DNA from 3 places in the Streptomyces sp. NPDC047917 genome. Region 3 is predicted to be linked to each of the others. Evidence: riboswitches for the same ligand, from Rfam matches in the RefSeq annotation. Region 3 holds a riboswitch; each other region holds the start of a gene.

Region 1 (2,245 bases), on a different contig from region 3:
CGCCCAGCCGATGAAGAGCGATCCGAGCAGCCCGATCAGCAGCAACGAGATCAGCGTGCCGATCACCGCGACCGAGGTACGGGCGGTCAGGCCGTGGCACATGTAGAGCGCGATCAGCATGATCGCGCCGGCCCCGACCACCGCGACGAGCAGCGGATTCGAGCCCTGGAGAATGGCCGGGAGGATGAACAGGGTCAGCACGGCGAACGAGACCGCGAGCGCGACCAGCGCCATCACCCCGCGCATGCGTCCCACCGCGACCACGACCAGGGCGAAGATCCCGGCCAGCAGGGCCATCGGGAACTTCCGGTTCACATCCGTCACCGAGTACTGCAGATCACGGGGCGCGTCGGGGGCGTACGCCACGACCACGCCCTGACCGTCGCGCAGCTGACGCGGTGTGTCGGGCTGGATGATCTCGATGAACGTCCGGCCCTTGTCATGACCGGTCGTCACCTCGATCCTGGCCTTCTTGCACAGCCCCTGCCCGCTTTCCGACGGAGGCGTGGTGCCTCCGTCGATGGGCGTCCGGGCCGCGTTCACCTCCTTGCAGTCCACCTTGACGATGTTCACCACCTTTCCCTGCTGGGTCTGCCGGTCGAATCCGACGCCGGTCCGTTCGTGCGGCGGTGCACCCCCCGGCCAGAGGGCCACCAGACCGACGACGACGGCGGTGGCGAACGGGATCAGTACGGCCGCGATGACTTTGCGCAGGTGCGTGGAGACGGGTGCGGCAGGGCCATGGCTGTGCGAGTGGCCGTGCTGATGGCTCTGTGGTTCGTGGTCGATTCGGGGGGACGTCACCGGCCGATCATCGCAAGAAGGGACGGGCCCACTGTTCAGCAGGCGGGACGGGGCGCTAGCGTGGAGGAACCTTTGCACACGCGGGAGCTCGGAGCACCGGGCTGAGAGGGCGCTGATCTCCGTACGTCCGTACGGGACAGGCTGCGCCGACCGCCGAACCTGTTACCGGGTAATGCCGGCGTAGGGAGTAGGTCTCATGACCACATCGGACGCACGCACGCCTGCCTCGAACCAGAGCGACGAGGCCGGGAAGTCCACCGGCTGGCACAAGGGGTACGTCCGGGGCTCGCGCCCGGACCTCCAGGTGCCGGTCCGTCAGGTGCACCTCACCAACGGCAAGGACGTGACGCTGTACGACACGTCGGGTCCGTACACCGATCCCACCGTCGAGACCGATGTCCGTCGCGGGCTCGCACCGCTGCGGGAGAACTGGATCATCGCCCGCGGCGACACCGAGGAGTACCCGGGCCGCCCCGCCCGCCCCGAGGACGACGGGCTCAAGCACACCTCGCCGCGTGGCGGGCTGCGCAACCTCGACGCGGTCTTCCCCGGCCGACCGCGGCTGCCGCGCCGCAGCCGGGACGGACAGCCGGTGACCCAGCTCGCGTACGCCCGCCGGGGCGAGATCACCCCGGAGATGGAGTACGTGGCCATCCGGGAGAACGTCGAGCCCGAGGTGGTGCGCGAGGAGATCGCGGCCGGCCGGGCCGTGCTGCCCGCCAACGTCAACCACCCGGAGATTGAGCCGATGATCATCGGCAAGCGGTTCCTGGTGAAGGTCAATGCCAACATCGGCAACTCCGCGGTGACGTCCTCCATCGAGGAGGAGGTGGAAAAAATGACGTGGGCGACGCGTTGGGGCGCCGACACCGTCATGGATCTGTCCACCGGCCGCAACATTCACACCACCCGTGAGTGGGTTCTGCGCAATTCCCCGGTGCCGATCGGCACCGTCCCGCTCTACCAGGCACTGGAGAAGGTCGACGGCCGGGCGGAGGAGCTGACCTGGGAGATCTACAAGGACACGGTCATCGAGCAGGCCGAGCAGGGCGTCGACTACATGACCGTCCACGCCGGCGTGCGCCTGCCGTACGTACCGATGACCGCCCGCCGCAAGACCGGAATCGTCTCGCGCGGCGGCTCGATCATGGCGGCTTGGTGCCTCGCGCACCACAAGGAGTCGTTCCTGTACGAGCACTTCGAGGAGCTCTGCGAGATCCTCGCGACCTACGACGTGACGTACTCACTGGGCGACGGGCTGCGTCCCGGCTCGATCGCCGACGCCAATGACGCGGCGCAGTTCGCCGAACTGCGCACGCTCGGCGAGCTGAACTCGGTCGCCAAGCGGTTCGGTGTGCAGACCATGATCGAGGGTCCGGGCCACGTCCCGATGCACAAGATCAAGGAGAACATCGACCTCCAGCAGGAGATCTGCGAGGAG
Region 2 (2,245 bases), on a different contig from region 3:
CTCGACCGCAATCTGTCGACCGCCGAGATCGTCCACCAGATCGTGGACGGCATGCGGGCGCTGCGCGACGGAGAGGTCCCCGGCGGTCCGGCGCGGCTCTCCAACATCGTCTTCATGGGCATGGGCGAGCCGCTCGCCAACTACAACCGGGTGGTCGGCGCGATCCGCCGGCTGACCGACCCGGAGCCGGACGGGCTGGGGCTCTCGCAGCGCGGGATCACCGTCTCCACCGTGGGTCTGGTGCCGGCGATGCTCCGCTTCGCGGACGAGGGCTTCAAGTGCCGCCTCGCCGTCTCGCTGCACGCGCCGGACGACGAGCTGCGCGACACCCTCGTACCCGTGAACACGCGCTGGAAGGTCGGCGAGGTGCTGGACGCCGCGTGGGAGTACGCGGAGAAGTCCGGCCGTCGCATCTCCATCGAGTACGCGCTGATCCGCGACATCAACGACCAGGCGTGGCGCGGCGACCGGCTCGGCCGGCTCCTCAAGGGCAAGCGGGTGCACGTCAACCTGATCCCGCTGAACCCCACACCCGGTTCCAAGTGGACCGCCTCGCGGCCCGAGGACGAGAAGGCGTTCGTCGAGGCGATCGCCGCCCACGGGGTGCCGGTCACCGTGCGGGACACCCGCGGTCAGGAGATCGACGGGGCCTGCGGGCAGCTGGCGGCAGCCGAGCGCTGAGCCGGAAGTGGCCCGTGTAATCTGGGCCTGAAATCAACTTCATATTCCGACAGGGGAGCGCCACAGCGCTGAGAGTGCGGCACCGAGGACAGGTCGGCCGCAGACCCTCTGAACCTCGCCCGGGTCATTCCGGGTAGGAAGTTCGGTCATCAACTCATGCTGTTGCGCCCTGCCCGCTTTCCGCGGGCAGGGCCGCGTCTCTTCCTGGCCAAAACCCAGGAGGAATCCACAATGACCACCACGCGCAGGACCAGGCAGCTCGCGGCGTCGGCCGTCGCCGCCGCGCTCGGCGTCACCGCACTCGCCGGCTGCGGAAGCTCCGACGACTCGGCCGGTTCCGGCGGCACGAAGGGCTCGGGCTCCAAGACCGTGACCCTCGTCAGCCACGACTCCTTCAATGCCTCCAAGGACGTGCTGAAGGAGTTCACCGAGGAGACCGGCTACACCGTCAAGGTGCTCAAGAGCGGCGACGCGGGGGTCGCGCTCAACCAGGAGATCCTGACCAAGGGCTCCCCCCGCGGCGACGTGTTCTTCGGCGTCGACAACACCCTGCTCTCCCGTGCCCTCGACAGCGGGCTCTTCACGCCGTACCGGGCGAAGGGCATCGACCGGGTCGCGGCGGACACCCGGCTGGACGCCGACAAGCACCGGGTCACCCCGGTCGACACCGGCGACATCTGCGTGAACTACGACAAGAAGTACTTCGCGGACAAGAAGCTCGCGCCGCCGCAGTCCTTCGACGACCTGGCGAAGCCCGCGTACAAGGACCTGCTCGTCACCGAGAACGCCGGGACCTCGTCGCCCGGCCTCGGCTTCCTCCTCGGCACCGTCGCCACTTACGGCGAGAACGGCTATCAGGACTACTGGAAGAAGCTGGAGCGCAACGGCGTCAAGGTCGTCGACGGCTGGGAGCAGGCGTACAACGAGGAGTTCTCCGGATCGGCCGGCGGGAAGAAGGCCAAGGCGGACCGGCCGCTCGTCGTCTCGTACGCCTCCAGCCCGCCCGTCGAGGTGCTGTACGCGAAGCCGCAGCCGGCGCAGGCCCCGACCGGCGTCGCCACCGGGACCTGCTTCCGGCAGATCGAGTTCGCCGGTCTGCTGAACGGCGCGAAGAACGAGGCGGGTGGCAAGGCCCTGCTGGACTTCCTGATCAGCAAGAAGTTCCAGGAGGACATGCCGCTCAACATGTTCGTCAACCCGGTCGTCAAGGACGCGGCGCTGCCGGAGCTCTTCACCAAGTTCGGTGCGACGGTGGACGGGCCGGCGACCGTGGCCCCGGAGAAGATCGCCAAGAACCGTGAGCAGTGGGTCCAGTCGTGGTCCTCGCTCGTAGTGAAGTAGCCAAGAGCCCCGTACGCGGAACGGACGCGGGCGGGACGGGCGGGACCGGCGGGACGGATGGCCCGGGAAGGCGCACCCGCGCGGCGGGGCCCGCCCGTGCGAAGGCCCGGCGCGGGAGCGCGGTGCGGCTCGGCCTGATGGCCGTGCCCGTCGCGTTCTTCGCGCTGTTCTTCGCCTACCCGGTCGCCGCGATCGTCGGCCGCGGCCTGAAGGTGGACGGCGT
Region 3 (2,245 bases):
GCCATCGGGGCGGCGACCTCCGCGGGCATGGCGCCCGCCAGGGGCCGGTCGGCGGCCTCGACGACGGTGACCGCGCAGCCGGCGGCGCGGGCCGCGGTGGCGAACTCGGCGCCGATCCAGCCCGCGCCGACGACCACGACGCCGTGCTGCTCGTCGAGGACCGGCCGCAGCCGTGCCGCGTCGTCGAGGGTGCGCAGCAGATGGACGCCGGGAACGCCCTCGGTGCCGGGCAGGACGACCGGTTCGGCACCGGTCGCGATCACCAGGGCGTCGTAGGGAACGGGCCCTTCCGGGGTGTCCAGTTCGTGCGCGTCCGGCCGGACACCGGTCACCTCACGCCCCAGGTGCAGCTCGATCTCCAGCGCCTCGAAGTCGATGTCGAAGGCGGAGTCCTCGGCCTTGCCGAGCAGCACCGCCTTGGACAGCGGGGGGCGGTCGTAGGGCTGGTGCGGTTCCGCGCCGATCAGGGTGACGGGGCCGGTGAAGCCCTGTTCCCGCAGGGCCACCGCGGTCTGCACCCCGGCCATGCCCGCGCCGACGACGACGACGCGGCGTCCTGTCCGCCGGTCCGGCTGCTCTGACTGCTGCTGATCGCTCACCCGTACACCATAAGCACCTGATTGATCGTCAGGAAAGGGTGGGTTGCCCGACCCTGCTCGTCCCGCCGCCCTGCCGCGGCTCCCGCTCCCACCACTTGTCCGGCCGGATCCGGCCGTCCTCCCGGTGCGGGCGATGACGTCGGGCGGGCGGGCCGTGTGACAGCTCCCGCACCGGTCCGGTGGGGGCGGGGTTTAGGGTGGCCGACGTAAGACACTCGCGGGAGCCCGGACGCACCGGGCTGAGAGGGAGGCTGGGCGGCCTCCGACCGTACGAACCTGATCCGGGTCATGCCGGCGAAGGGAGGGGCTGGAAGCCCATGCGTTCTTCTCGGAACGGGAACGGATCCGATGTCCTCGTCATCGGGGGCGGGATCATCGGCCTGGTGACGGCCTGGCGGGCCGCTCAGCGCGGACTGCGTACGGCGGTGGCCGACCCCGAACCGGGTGGCGGCGCCGCCCGGGTGGCGGCCGGCATGCTGGCCGCCGTCACCGAACTCCACTACGGCGAACAGCTGCTGCTGGGCCTCAACGTCGCCTCGGCCGCCCGCTATCCGGCCTTCGTGGCCGAGCTGGAAGAGGCGAGCGGCCAGGAGACCGGCTTTCGCACCTGCGGCACGCTGGCCGTCGCGCTGGACTCCGACGACCGTGCCCATCTGCGGGATCTGCATGCCCTCCAGCAGCGTTCGGGCCTCGAATCGGAGTGGCTCACCGGCCGTGAGTGCCGTCGGCTGGAGCCGATGCTCGCGCCGGGCGTCCGGGGCGGCCTGCGGGTCGACGGCGACCACCAGATCGATCCCCGCCGGCTGGCCGCCGCCCTGCTGACCGCCTGTGAACGGGCCGGGGTGGTCTTCCACCGCGGCTGGGTGGAGCGGCTGGGCGTGGTGGGCGGCAGGGCCTCCGGGGCGGTGCTCGCCGGAGGTACGGAGCTGGCCGCCGACCAGGTCGTGCTCGCCGCGGGGAGCCTCAGCGGGCGGCTGCCCGGGCTGCCGGACGAGGTGGTGCCACCGGTCCGGCCGGTGAAGGGCCAGGTGGTGCGGCTGACCGTGCCCGCCGGGTACGCGCCGTTCCTGAGCCGGACGATCCGGGCAGTGGTCCGGGGCGGCCACGTCTACCTCGTACCGCGCGAGAACGGCGAGCTGGTCGTCGGTGCCACCAGCGAGGAGATGGGCTGGGACACCGCGGTCACCGCGGGCGGGGTCTACGAGCTGCTGCGCGACGCCCACGAGCTGGTCCCCGGCATCACCGAACTGCCGCTCACCGAGACCCTGGCCGGCCTGCGCCCCGCCTCCCCCGACAACGCCCCGCTGCTGGGCCCCACCGCCCTGCCCGGCCTCCACCTCGCCACCGGCCACCACCGCAACGGGGTGCTGCTCACCCCCATCACCGGCGACGTCATGGCGGAGTTCCTCACCGGCGGCGAGCCGCCCGAGCCGGCCCGCCCCTTCACCCCGCACCGTTTCGCCTCCGCCACCGCCTCCGTACGTCAGGAGCAGCCCGCATGACCGAGTCCGCACCGCCCACCGTGTCCGTGAACGGCGAGGCCCGTCCGGTCGCCGCCGGCACCACCCTGGCATCGCTCGTCGCCTCGCTCACCACCGCGCACACCGGTGTCGCGGCCGCCGTCAACGAGACCGTCGTACCGCGCG

Evidence for each region. Region 3 has a riboswitch for thiamine pyrophosphate ahead of thiO (glycine oxidase ThiO). Riboswitches for the same ligand answer to the same signal wherever they lie in the genome.
Region 1: linked by a shared signal. The riboswitch ahead of thiC (phosphomethylpyrimidine synthase ThiC) and the one ahead of thiO (glycine oxidase ThiO) in region 3 are both predicted to bind thiamine pyrophosphate.
Region 2: linked by a shared signal. The riboswitch ahead of ACGF8B_RS35915 (thiamine ABC transporter substrate binding subunit) and the one ahead of thiO (glycine oxidase ThiO) in region 3 are both predicted to bind thiamine pyrophosphate.

Annotation. Positions count from the first base shown of each region.
Region 1 is NZ_JBIDCA010000001.1:268,367-270,611, reverse strand. It holds gene ACGF8B_RS01135 (YibE/F family protein) at 1-804, opposite strand, end outside; TPP riboswitch at 875-1,008, shown strand; gene thiC (phosphomethylpyrimidine synthase ThiC) at 1,001-2,245, shown strand, end outside.
Region 2 is NZ_JBIDCA010000018.1:43,385-45,629, reverse strand. It holds gene rlmN (23S rRNA (adenine(2503)-C(2))-methyltransferase RlmN) at 1-681, shown strand, start outside; TPP riboswitch at 723-839, shown strand; gene ACGF8B_RS35915 (thiamine ABC transporter substrate binding subunit) at 913-2,022, shown strand; gene ACGF8B_RS35910 (ABC transporter permease) at 2,160-2,245, shown strand, end outside.
Region 3 is NZ_JBIDCA010000005.1:379,367-381,611, forward strand. It holds gene ACGF8B_RS14505 (NAD(P)/FAD-dependent oxidoreductase) at 1-599, opposite strand, end outside; TPP riboswitch at 807-919, shown strand; gene thiO (glycine oxidase ThiO) at 917-2,101, shown strand; gene thiS (sulfur carrier protein ThiS) at 2,098-2,245, shown strand, end outside.